Linked DNA regions of Halorhodospira halophila. The protein of the gene in region 1 binds, or shares a complex with, the protein of each later gene. Links are inferred from orthologs where the notes say so. Each region holds a gene or a part of one and is shown in the gene's direction. Other genes may lie near its edges. The genes, in order: rne, eno and pnp.

Region 1 (4,452 bases):
CCACCCGCACCGGCATCGCCCCACGCACCCGCCCGGCCAGAAGCGCGGCGTAATGCTTTTCCACCTTGCCCTGGCGAAGCTGCTCGTGGAGCCGACGCAGGGTGGAGCGCCGCTTGGCCAACATCAGGCAACCGCTGGTCTCTTGGTCCAACCGGTGAACCAGCTCAACGAAGGGAAGGTCTGGCCGAATACCCCGGATCGCCTCGACCAACCCGACACGCACGGTAGAACCGCCATGCACAGCAAGCCCCGACGGCTTGTCCAGGATTAGCAGCCGTTCATCCTCGTAGAGGACCCCATCGCGCAGTCGCGCCTCTAGGCCGTCGGGCAGCCCGCCGGAAGCGACCTCAGCGGGCTGACGCTGCCCCGAAACCGGCGGTATGCGCACCACCTCCCCGGTGCTCAGGCGGCGCGTGGGCCGCGCCCGCCCCCCGTCGACCCGGACCTCCCCCTTGCGCAGCAGGCGATAGATCCGGCTGCGCGGAACGCCCTTGAGCTGGCGCAGGAGGAAGTTGTCGATTCGTTGCCCGGCCTCTTCGGCCAGTACCTGATGGTGTCGAACCTTGGGATCAGAGGCACTCATTCGGAAATTTTAGCAAAAGAAGAAATTTGAAGGGTGACGCAAGTCACTGATACAATTAGCCGCACGTGGCGACCGGTTAAGCCGGGATCCGCGACGACGGGTTTCATGCAGTGTCGCACCTCGTGCGGCACTGATTGCAGCACCAGAACGAGACAACGGGCCCGCGCCCGGACGCGGCGCGGGCCACTTGACCACGACCAACAAGCCCTGCGCCCCTTCAACAGGAGTCGAGCGCGGATGACACGGACGGATCTGTCGCACTGGATGGTCTGGCTCGCCGCCTGGTCGGCGCCACCAATGTCGCCCGAGCGGCCCTTGGTGGCGTGGCCAGATACGACGCCGACGTACCGGTCCGTCCTGTCCGGCGGCCTGGAAGCGATGGCGGCAGGGCTGCGGAGATTGCGCACCCATGAAAAGAATGCTGATCAACGCAACTCAGCCGGAAGAGTTGCGCGTTGCGCTGGTGGACGGCCAGATCCTCTACGATCTCGACATCGAGGCGCCCTCCCGCGAGCAGAAAAAGGCGAACATCTACAAGGGGATCATCACCCGGGTTGAGCCGAGCCTGGAGGCCGCGTTCGTCCAGTACGGTGCGGAGCGCCACGGCTTTCTGCCCTTCAAGGAAATCGCGCCCGCCTACTTCACCTCGGCGGATGGTCAGCGGAACACGCCGAAAGACGGCCTGCGCGAAAACCAGGAAGTCCTCGTCCAGGTCGATAAGGAGGAGCGTGGCAACAAGGGCGCCGCGCTGACCACTTATATCAGCCTGGCCGGGCGCTACCTGGTGCTCATGCCGAACAACCCCCGGGCCGGCGGCGTGTCCCGCCGGATCGAAGGCTCCGATCGCGCCGAGATTCGTGAAAGCCTGCGCCAGCTCGATGTCCCGGAGGGCATGGGCTTGATCGTGCGTACAGCGGGCGTGGGGCGCAGCACCGAAGAGCTCCAGTGGGACCTGGATTACCTGCTCAAGCTCTGGGACGCCATCCAGAACGCCACCGCCGAGCGCGCCGCTCCGTTTCTGGTCTACCAGGAGAGCGACGTCATCATCCGCGCCCTGCGCGACTATCTCCGCTCGGACATCGGCGAAATCCTGGTTGATGACGACGAGGTCTTCGCCAAGGCGCGCGACTTCATCGAGCAGGTCATGCCGTACAACCGGCAGAAGCTCAAGCAATACACCGACCCGGTGCCCCTCTTCTCGCGCTACCAGATCGAGAGCCAGATCGAGTCGGCGTTCCAGCGGGACGTGCGCCTCCCTTCCGGCGGTGCGATCGCCATCGACCATACCGAGGCGCTGATCTCCATCGACATCAACTCCTCGCGCGCCACCAAGGGTGCTGACATCGAGGAGACGGCGCTTAACACAAACCTCGAGGCCGCCGACGAGATCGCCCGGCAACTGCGCCTGCGCGACCTCGGTGGCCTGATCGTGATCGACTTCATCGACATGGGTCCGCCGCGCCACCAGCGGGAGGTGGAGAATCGGCTGCGTGAGGCGGTCAAGGCGGATCGGGCCCGGGTGCAGATCGGGCGAATCTCCCGGTTCGGCCTTCTGGAGATGTCCCGGCAGCGCCTGCGCTCCTCGCTTGGTGAGGCCCACCAAGAGGTCTGCGGTCGGTGCGGCGGCCAGGGCACGGTGCGCAGCGTCGAGTCCCTGGCGTTGTCGATTTTGCGCATCATCGAGGAAGAGGCGATGAAGGAGAAGACCGGGCGCGTGCTCGCCCAGCTCCCGATCGAGGTCGCCACCTTCCTGCTCAACGAAAAGCGGGCCCAGATCGCCGAGCTCGAACACCGCTACGGCGTGCACGTCCTGCTGATCCCGAACCGCAACCTGGAGACCCCGCATTACGACGTCCAGCGCGTGCGTACCGACGAGGGGCTCGAGCAGAGCGGCTCCAGCTACAACCTGGCGACACCCGCGCCGGAGCCGACCGTCATCGAAGCGGGCCTGCCGGCCAGCCGGCCACCGGCACCCGCCGTGCAGGGTGTAACCCCCAGCGCGCCGGCGCCCGCGCCGGAATCGCAACAAACATCGGACGCTGCAGCCGGGGATGGCCACCAGGAGGAGGATGCCCCGCTGAGTTCGATCTTCCGCCGTCTCCGCGGCCTGCTGTTCCAGAGCGCGCCCGGCGACGAGCGCACCGAAGAGGGGGATTCCGGACGCGAGAAGAAGCCACGGTCCCGGAGCGAGCGGAGCTCCAGTGATGGCAACGGCTCCAGCACCGGCCAGAACAGACGGGGAACCCGGCGCGGTGGCCGCTCCCGCGGCGGCGGCCGGAGTCGACGCAGCCCCGGCGGTGGTGCCAGCGAGGGCGGCAACGGTCAGCAGCAAAACGAGCAGGAGAGCCCGTCGAAGGGCGCGTCGAGCGAAGCGCCCCGCGCCCCGGATGAGACCAAGGGGCACGGTGGCAACGGCGGCAAAGGGCGTTCCACGGGCGGCAAGCGCAAGAATGCCGGTGGCAACGGCAAGGCTGAGGCCACCGCCGAGCCCCCGGAGGACGATGCCCAGACCACGGACGCTGACAGCGGCAGCACCCGGCAGGACACCCCCTCGGCGGCAGCGGGTCAGGACGACACCTCCCGCAACGCCGAAGCCCGCTCCGCCCGCAGCGGTCGCAGCCGCCGCGGGCGCCGCGGGGGTCGCCGGCGCCGTCGCTCCAGCAACGGCAACGAGCACGCCGACGGATCCACCACCGCCTCAGGCGCGGAGGAGAACGGCGACACGGGGCCGGAATCCCCGGCACCTGACCCGGCGGCTGCCGCATCGCCCGCCACTTCCACGCCGGCGGGCGCGGATGCGGAGAAGACGCCGGACAAACCTGCAAACGCGCCGGACCGGGCGGATACACAGCCCCCGAGCGCGGGCGGGCAGCAAGATGCCCCGCGGCCAGACAAGGGGAACCGGAAACCGGGGGACAACGGAAAGGCGCGCGCGGAACAGAAGCCCGCCACCCACGCGGAGGCGAAAGCGGAGAAGACCGCCCCTACCCCGAGCGCGGAGACCGGGGATGTACAGCCCTCACAGCCGTCTGCTGGCCCCGCGCCCCGGGGAAGCGCCGACGATGCGGCCCAGGGCAACGGCGGGCGCAAACAGGTCCGCTCGGGGCGTCCGCGCCGACCGAAGCAGGCTTCTACATCCGGAACCGAGGCATCATCACCAACCAGCGATGATCGCACCTCGACCCACGCGGAAGGTGAAGGGGCGGAAAAGGCCGAGTAACCGCCGCCCTATCCGCCCAATAACGGTTGACTGCGGGCGGCGTCACGCCGCCCGCAGTCTTTCGTGACTAGCCCTGGTTCCGGCGTACCTCGTCGATCAGCCCATCGGCGGCATCCTGGATCAAGTCGAGCACGTGCTCGAAACCGCGCTCACCGCCGTAGTACGGGTCGGGCACCTCCCGCTCACTGCGGGTGCGGGCGTAATCGAGAAAGAGTCCGAGCTTGTGCTTGTGCTTCGGCGGGCAATCGGCTTGGAGGATGCCGAGGTTGGCCTCGTCCATAGCCAGGATCAGATCGTGCTCCTGGAAGTCGTAGCGCTCCACCTGGCGGGCACGCAGGTCACTGATGTCGACCCCGCGCCGCCGCGCGGCCTCTTGGGCGCGCTGGTCCGGCCCTTTGCCGACGTGGAAGTCATGGGTGCCCGCGGAGTCGAGGTCCACGTGGTGGTCAAGTCCCTCCTCGCGCAGGCGCTGGCGCAGCACCCCCTCCGCTGTCGGCGAACGGCAGATATTGCCCATACAAACTAGAAGTATCTTCATTTTGCTTTCCTGATCAGTCGGTTCCACGAAACCTGCACCCTACAGAGACCGCACCTTTTTACGGTTGAGGTGACTGCAGTCGTCGAGCCACTGCCTCCAAGTCGGCCGGCG
Region 2 (3,893 bases), on another replicon or contig:
GGCCCAGAGCTATCGCGGCCCCGGCATGGAGGCGGGGCTGCGGGTACTTGAGCGGGTGCGCGGCGAGCTTGGGGTGCCGGTGATCACCGACGTCCACGAGGACACCCCGCTCGACGAGGTCGCCTCCGTGGTCGATGCCCTCCAGACCCCGGCCTTTCTCTGTCGCCAGACCAACTTCATCCAGCGGGTGGCCGCCTGCGGGCTCCCGGTCAACCTGAAGAAAGGGCAGTTCCTCGCCCCCTGGGATATGGCTCACGTCGTCGACAAGGCGCGCGCCACCGGCAATCGGCAGATTCTGGTCTGCGAGCGCGGGGTATCGTTCGGCTACAACAACCTGATCTCCGACATGCGGGCGCTGGCCGTGATGCGTGACACCGAGGCGCCGGTGGTCTTCGACGCCACGCATTCGGTGCAGTTGCCCGGTGGCCAGGGTCACGCCTCGGGCGGCCAGCGGGAGTTCGTTCCCGTGCTCGCGCGGGCCGCGGTGGCTGCCGGCGTGTCGGGGCTGTTCATGGAAACCCATCCGGATCCCGAACGCGCGCTGTCCGACGGCCCGAATGCGTGGCCACTGGAGCGGATGCGCGAACTCCTTGAGACGCTGATCGCCTTGGATCGCGTGGTCAAGGAGCGGGGATTCGCCGAGCAATGAAGGAGCGACTGAATCATGGCGAACATCGAGCGTGTCATCGGCCGCGAGGTACTGGACTCCCGCGGCAACCCCACCGTCGAGGCGGATGTCTGGCTGGATGACGGCAGCTTCGGCCGCGCCGCGGTCCCCTCCGGGGCCTCGACCGGCAGCCGTGAGGCGGTGGAGCTGCGTGACGGCGGAGCGCGCTACAACGGCAAGGGGGTGCGCACCGCGGTGGAGCATGTCAATACCACCATCCGCGAGGCGCTGCAGGGCGTCAGTGCTGACGATCAGGCCGCCCTGGACCGGCAGCTGATCGAGCTTGACGGCAACCCCAACAAGGACCGCCTCGGTGCCAACGCCATCCTCGCCGTGTCCATGGCCGTGGCCCAGGCGGCGGCGCGCAGCCGCGGACTGCCCCTTTACCGCCACCTCCAGCAGGAGGGCTCCTCGGCTCAGTTGCCGGCACCGATGATGAATATCCTCAACGGCGGTGAGCACGCCGACAACAGCGTGGACATCCAGGAGTTCATGATCATGCCCCTCGGGTTCGATCGGTTCTCCGAGGCCCTGCGCTGTGGCGCCGAGATCTTCCACGCCCTGAAGAAGGTCCTCAACGAGCGCGGACTCTCCACGGCCGTCGGCGACGAAGGTGGCTTCGCCCCGGATCTGCCCTCCAACGAGGCGGCGCTGGAGGCCATCATCGAGGCCGTGGAGCGCGCCGGCTATCAGCCTGGTGAGCAGGTGGCCCTGGCTCTCGACGTGGCGAGCTCCGAGCTCCACAGCAACGGCCGCTATCGACTCGCCTCCGAGGGTCGTGACTTCGATGCGGCCTCTTTTGCCGACTACCTGGCGCAGCTCGTCGACCGGTATCCGATCGTCTCCATCGAGGACGGCATGGATGAGTCCGACTGGGACGGCTGGAAGATCCTAACCGAGCGCCTCGGGGACCGGGTGCAGCTGGTGGGCGACGACCTGTTCGTCACCAATCCGCAGATCCTGCGCCAGGGGATCGATCGCGGCATCGCCAACTCGATCCTGATCAAGCTCAATCAGATCGGTACGGTGACCGAGACGCTGGAGGCGATCCGCATGGCCGACGAGGCCGGCTACACTTCGGTGGTTTCCCACCGTTCGGGCGAGACCGAGGATGTGGCGATTGCCGATCTGGCCGTGGCGACGCGGGCGACCCAGATCAAGACCGGTTCGCTGTGCCGCTCGGATCGGGTGGCCAAGTACAACCAGCTGCTGCGCATCGAGCAGGAGCTTGGCGACGATGCCCGTTACGCGGGTCGCGACGCGCTCCGCCCCGAGCAGGGGTAGGCCGGTGACCACCGCGTGGGGCCGTCGCGGGAGGGCGCCATGCGTTGGGTGAACGGGTTGCTCGGCGTGCTGCTGATCCTGCTGCAGGGCCAGCTCTGGTTCGGGCAGGCCAGCATCCCCGGCCTGCTTGAGCTGCGCAGCGCAGTCGCCGCGCAGCAGGCGGAGAACGAGCGGGCCGAGGCGCGCAACGAGGCCCTGGCAGCCGAGGTGGAAAACCTCAAGGAGAGCACGGAGGCCCTCGAGGAGCGGGCACGCTATGAGCTCGGCATGATCCGTCAGGATGAGGTCTTCTACCAGGTCGTGGAGGAGTGATGGCGCGCTACTGGGCGGTGATACCGGCGGCGGGTGTCGGTCGGCGTATGGGGGGCGGGGATGGCCCCAAGCAGTACCGTTCGCTGTTGGGTCGGCCCGTTATCGGCTGGGCCCTGGAGCGCCTGCTCGGGCACCCAAAGGTAGCCGGGGCTGTCGTGGCGCTGGCTGCCGACGACGGCTACTGGAATGCCCTGGGCCTGGCCGACGAGCTGCCGGACAAGCCCGTGCACCGTGTTGATGGAGGCGCCGAGCGGCGCGATTCGGTGCGGGCGGCCCTGGATTACCTAAGCGGGATCGCCGGGCCGGAGGACCGCGTGCTGGTCCACGATGCCGTGCGTCCTTGTCTCAGCGCGGCGGAGCTGGACCGGCTGATCGAGGAGGGTGGCCCGGCCGCCGATGGGGCGCTGCTGGCGACCCCCGTGCGCGATACCCTCAAGCGTGCCGCCGCGGGGTGCGTGGATGCCACCGTCTCTCGGGACGGGCTATGGCAGGCGCAGACGCCGCAGCTTTTCCCGCTGGAGCGTCTTTCCGCGGCACTGGATGCGGCCCTTGCGGCCGGTGTCGCCGTCACCGACGAGGCGCAGGCTGTGGAGTGGCACGGCGGTCACCCGCGTCTGGTGACCGGCGAGGCCGGCAATCTGAAGATCACTCACCAGGCTGACCTGGATCTGGCTGCCGCCGTGCTCGCGGCGCAGCGGGCGGCCACAGAGAGGGAGCGAACGGCGTGATTCGTGTCGGGCAGGGTTTTGATGTTCATCGCTTCGGCGGCAAGGGCGAGGGGTTTCGGCTGGGCGGGGTGGCCATTCCGTACCACAAGCGGCTGGAGGCCCACTCGGACGGCGATGTGCTCTTGCACGCGGTCACCGATGCCCTGCTCGGAGCGTGTGGACTGGGGGATATCGGCCGCCACTTTCCGGACGACGACCCGCGCTGGCGGGATGCGGACAGCACCGGGCTGCTGGCATCGACGCTGCGGTTGGCCGCGGAGGCTGGATGGGTGCCGGTGAACGTTGATGGCACCGTGATTGCCCAGGCCCCCAAGTTGGCCCCCTACATCGATGCCATGCGGCAGGCCACGGCGGATGCCATGGAGCTGGCGCCCGGGGCGGTCAACGTCAAGGCGACCACCAGCGAGCGGCTCGGTTTCACCGGGCGTGGCGAGGGGGTCGCCGCGATGGCCGTTGTCCTGGTGGAATCGGCCCCGGGGCGGGGTTGATCCGGGCCTTCGGCGGTCCCCTGGGTACGGCGCGACTGCGCGCCTGTCCCGAGGACTTCCGGGTGGATGAAATCCTCCCGTTCCGGCCTTCCGGCGGTGGAGAGCACTGCCTGCTCCAGATTCGCAAGAGGGGCTGGACCACCGAGGCGGTCGCCCGGCTGCTGGCATCCCAGGCCGGCGTGGCGCGGGGTGCGGTGAGCTTCGCCGGCCTCAAGGACCGGCACGCGGTCACCACGCAGTGGTTCTCCGTTCACGCGCCGAAGCCATGCCCGGCCCTCGCGCCGGGCTGCCTGGACGACGGCCTGGAGGTCGTCAGCGCCACACGCAATGCCCGCAAGCTGCGGCGCGGAGCGCTCAGCGGCAACCGCTTCAGCCTGCTTATGCGCAACGTGTCCGCGCCGCGCCGGGCGGTGG
Region 3 (4,049 bases), on another replicon or contig:
GGGGACGCCGAGGGCACCGAACGCGACCGTGCCGAGGTCCCGGGGCTGGACCCGGAGAGCGTCGAGCCGGTCCTGGCCGATTTTCGCGGGTCCATCGAGCAGCTGCCGCCGATGTATTCGGCCATCAAACACCAGGGGCAGCGGCTCTACGACCTGGCGCGTCAGGGGGTCGAGGTCGAGCGCGAGCGCCGACGGGTGGAGATCTACGACCTGCAGCTTCTGGCCGTCCGCGGGGATGAGCTGGAGCTGTCGGTGCACTGCTCCAAGGGAACCTACATCCGCACGCTGGCCGAGGATATCGCCGAGGCGCTGGGCACCGTCGGCCACGTCTGCGCGCTGCGCAGGCTGGGGCTCGGGCCGTACCAGGACCCGGCGATGTGGACCGAGGAGATGCTCGCCGCACGCGCCGAGCAGGGGCGGGAGGCGCTGGACGCCACGCTGCTTCCCATGGACTCGGCCCTCCAGCAGTACACCGGGGTTGAGCTCGCCGACGATCTCGCCTACTTCGTGGTTCAGGGCCAGCCGGTCTTCGTCCCCAAGGCTCCCAGCGAGGGCTGGCTGCGGCTGTACGATCGCGCCGGCAACTTCCTGGGCATGGGGCAGGCCCTGGATGATGGCCGCATCGGGCCCAAGCGCCTGGTAGCACGCCGCTGACGGGAGAAGCCCGCTGCGCAGTTTCCCGCCGCTCGCGGGTGAATTCTTGTTCCTTTGCCCCCGCGAGGGCTACACTAACGGCCTTTATGGACAGGCCGAAATCGAGCGTATAGGTCAGGAGTCGTACATGTCGCTGAATGCTGAGAAAAAATCGGAGATCGTCGAGCAGTTCCGGCGCTCTCCGTCGGACACCGGGTCGCCCGAGGTGCAGATCGCGCTGCTCTCGGCGCGTATCCAGCACCTTACCGAGCACTTCTCGGTGCACAAGCAGGACCACCACTCTCGGCAGGGCCTGCTCAAGCTGGTCAGCCAGCGCCGCAAGCTGCTCGATTACCTCAAGCGCAAGGATCGGAGCCGCTACCAGGACGTCATCGAGCGTCTCGGCATTCGCAAGTAAGCGCAAGGGGTAAAAAACGATGAGCGAGAGCCAGCTATCCCTGACCCCGGTCAAGCGGAGCTTCCAGTTCGGTCAGCATCAGGTGACCCTGGAGACCGGGGGCGTGGCCCGACAGGCCGATGGCGCCGTCCTGGTGGACATGGCGGACACGGTGGTCCTGGTCACCGTGGTCGGCAAGAAGGACCCCGCCGCGGCACGCGACTTCCTGCCGCTGACGGTCAACTACCAGGAGCGCACCTACGCGGCGGGGCGCATCCCGGGGGGCTTCTTCAAGCGCGAGGGTCGTCCCTCCGAGAAGGAGACCCTGACCTGCCGCCTGATCGACCGGCCCATCCGGCCCCTTTTCCCCGAGGGGTTCCGCCAGGAGGTCCAGGTCATCGCCACGGTGCTCTCGCTCAACGACGAGGTTGATGCCGACATCCCGGCGATGATCGGCACCTCGGCGGCGCTGGCGCTATCCGGCATCCCGTTCGAGGGGCCCATCGGGGCCTGCCGGGTCGGGCACCTGGACGGTGAGTTCGTCCTCAACCCGACCTTCAGTCAGACCGCCGAATCGGACCTGGATCTGGTGGTCGCCGGTACCCGCGATGCCGTGCTGATGGTCGAGTCCGAGGCCAACCTGCTGCCCGAAAGCACCATGCTCGATGCCGTGCTCTACGGCCACGAGCAGATGCAGGTGGCCATCGACACCATCAACGACCTGGCCGCCGAGGCCGGCAAGCCCCGGTGGGACTGGCAGCCGCCTGAGAAGAACGAGTCGCTGGAGTCGGCCGTGGCCGATCGGGTGCGCCCGGAGCTCGAGGCGGCCTACCAGATCGCCGACAAGCAGGAGCGCAGCGAGCGGGTCGGCGCCCTGCGGGATAGGGCCATCGAGGAGCTGGCGGACGAAGAGCGCGAAGGCTGGAGCGCCGGCGAGGTCGGCGAGGCGTTCAAGACGCTGGAGAAGAAGATCGTCCGGGGCCGGATTCTGGCCGGCCATCCGCGCATCGACGGCCGCGACAACCAGACCGTGCGCCCGCTCAACGTTCAGGCAGGCGTGCTGCCGCGGACGCACGGGTCGGCGATCTTCACCCGCGGTGAGACCCAGGCGATCGTCGTCAGCACCCTGGGGACCGGCCGGGACGCCCAGGTCATCGACGCCCTGGAGGGCGAGCGCCGCGAGCCCTTTATGCTGCATTACAACTTCCCGCCCTACTGTGTTGGTGAAACCGGCTTCATCGGCTCGCCGAAGCGGCGGGAGATTGGCCACGGCAAGTTGGCCAAGCGCGGCGTCGAAGCCGTGATGCCCTCGGACGAAGAGTTCCCCTACGTCATCCGCGTGGTTTCCGAGGTTACGGAATCCAACGGCTCGTCATCGATGGCCACCGTCTGTGGCACCAGCCTGTCGCTGATGGACGCCGGTGTACCGCTCAAGGCCCAGGTGGCGGGGATCGCCATGGGGCTGATCAAGGAGGGCGACGACTTCGCCGTCCTGACCGATATCCTCGGTGACGAGGACCACCTCGGGGACATGGACTTCAAGGTGGCCGGCAGCAAGGACGGTGTCACCGCGCTGCAGATGGACATCAAGATCGACGGGATCACCCGCGAGATCATGGAGCGGGCCTTGGAGCAGGCGCGCTCGGGTCGGCTGCATATCCTCGACGAGATGAACCGGGTGATCGACAAGCCGCGCGAGCAGATGTCCGAGTACGCCCCGCGTCTGCTGACCATGAAGATCGACCCGGAGCGGATCCGCGACGTCATCGGCAAGGGCGGTGCCACCATCCGTGGCCTGACCGAGGAGACCGGCACCAACATCGATATCAGCGACGAGGGCGTAGTGACCATCGCTTCCGCCGACAAGGCCGCGGCCGAGGAGGCGAAGAAGCGCATCGAGCTGCTGACCGCCGATGTCGAGGTGGGCAAGGTCTACGAGGGCAAAGTGGCGAAGCTCATGGACTTCGGGGCCTTCGTCAACATCCTGCCCGGCCGGGACGGTCTGGTGCACATCTCTCAGATCTCCAACAACCGGGTCGAGAACGTCGCCGACGAGTTGGCCGAGGGCGACTCGGTACGGGTCAAGGTGCTCGAGGTGGACCGGCAGGGCCGGATCCGGCTGTCCATGAAGGCGGTCGAGGAAGAGTAACCACGAACCGACCGCTGCAGTCGTTGCGGCGCTGGCTTGCTGCCGGCGCCGCGGCGGCTACCCTGATAAGGGGACACCGACCGATCCCCGGGAGGTTGCAGTGGTCGAGGCCCAACCTAGAGACGCCGAGCACGCGGCTTTGCTCGTCGTCGACGTCCAGCCGGACTTCATGCCCGGCGGCGCGTTGCCGACCCAGGGCGGTGAAGAAGTCGTAGCCCCCATTGCCCGCTTGCTCGAGCGGGCGCCCGTGCGCTACGTGGTAGCTACTCAGGACTGGCATCCGCCGGGGCATATCTCTTTCGCTTCCAGCCATCCGGGGTGTTCCCCCTTCGAGGTGATTGAGCTCCACGGTGTCGAGCAGGTGCTGTGGCCCGATCACTGTGTACAGGACACGCCCGGGGCGGCCCTGCACGACGGGATCCCTTGGCGCTACGCGGATCTTGTGCTGCGCAAGGCCACCGACCCGCTGGTCGACTCCTACAGCGCTTTCCGCGAGAATTTCGCGCCCGATGGGCGGCGACCCTCGACGGGGCTGGCCGGCTATCTCCGCGAACTCGGTGTCGAGCAAATCTACGTCTGCGGGTTGGCGCGGGACTACTGCGCGCTCTGGAGCGCGGAGGATGGTGCCCGGGCCGGCTTCCGGGTGCACTTCCTGTGGGACCTGACCCGTCCGGTGGATGCCAGCAACGACGCCTCGGTGCAGCGGACGCTGCAGGCTGCGGGCGTGGAGGTTGTCAGCGGGGCGCCGTGAGGCGTTCTCAGGCGAAGAAGCCGTGCAGGTGCCAGCCGTAGGGAGGGCGGTGGTCGCGATAGACCCAGAGACGGCTACCGCCCGGGGCGCGGGCTACGTAGTAGTCGCGCACCACGTCC

The links.
Region 2: the proteins of rne (region 1) and eno are in contact, whole or in part, in a solved structure (PDB 2FYM), measured with the Escherichia coli proteins. The link is inferred for Halorhodospira halophila from one-to-one orthologs.
Region 3: the proteins of rne (region 1) and pnp are in contact, whole or in part, in a cryo-EM structure (PDB 9QH0), measured with the Escherichia coli proteins. The link is inferred for Halorhodospira halophila from one-to-one orthologs.

Annotation. Positions count from the first base shown.
Region 1 is NZ_NHSN01000001.1:50,595-55,046, reverse strand. The notes cover bases 638-4,003. They hold rne (ribonuclease E), read left to right. Parts: upstream 638-992; coding sequence 993-3,803; downstream 3,804-4,003. Other genes in these bases: CCR79_RS00225 (low molecular weight protein-tyrosine-phosphatase), read right to left, coding at 3,871-4,003. In the rest of the region: CCR79_RS00235 (RluA family pseudouridine synthase), read right to left, coding at 1-583; more of CCR79_RS00225, read right to left, coding at 4,004-4,341; kdsB (3-deoxy-manno-octulosonate cytidylyltransferase), read right to left, coding at 4,400-4,452. UniProt on the Escherichia coli protein: Endoribonuclease that plays a central role in RNA processing and decay. Required for the maturation of 5S and 16S rRNAs and the majority of tRNAs. Also involved in the degradation of most mRNAs.
Region 2 is NZ_NHSN01000018.1:128,955-132,847, reverse strand. What follows is about bases 1-2,807. They hold eno (phosphopyruvate hydratase), read left to right. Parts: upstream 1-664; coding sequence 665-1,951; downstream 1,952-2,807. Other genes in these bases: ispD (2-C-methyl-D-erythritol 4-phosphate cytidylyltransferase), read left to right, coding at 2,260-2,807; ftsB (cell division protein FtsB), read left to right, coding at 1,991-2,263; kdsA (3-deoxy-8-phosphooctulonate synthase), read left to right, coding at 1-649. In the rest of the region: more of ispD, read left to right, coding at 2,808-2,991; ispF (2-C-methyl-D-erythritol 2,4-cyclodiphosphate synthase), read left to right, coding at 2,991-3,479; tRNA pseudouridine(13) synthase TruD, read left to right, coding at 3,476-3,893. UniProt on the Escherichia coli protein: Catalyzes the reversible conversion of 2-phosphoglycerate (2-PG) into phosphoenolpyruvate (PEP). It is essential for the degradation of carbohydrates via glycolysis.
Region 3 is NZ_NHSN01000025.1:17,475-21,523, reverse strand. Bases 673-3,635 are described here. They hold pnp (polyribonucleotide nucleotidyltransferase), read left to right. Parts: upstream 673-1,091; coding sequence 1,092-3,179; downstream 3,180-3,635. Other genes in these bases: CCR79_RS09400 (isochorismatase family protein), read left to right, coding at 3,280-3,635; rpsO (30S ribosomal protein S15), read left to right, coding at 782-1,051. Also shown: tRNA pseudouridine(55) synthase TruB, read left to right, coding at 1-654; more of CCR79_RS09400, read left to right, coding at 3,636-3,930; CCR79_RS09395 (Y-family DNA polymerase), read right to left, coding at 3,938-4,049. UniProt on the Escherichia coli protein: Involved in mRNA degradation. Catalyzes the phosphorolysis of single-stranded polyribonucleotides processively in the 3'- to 5'-direction. Also involved, along with RNase II, in tRNA processing.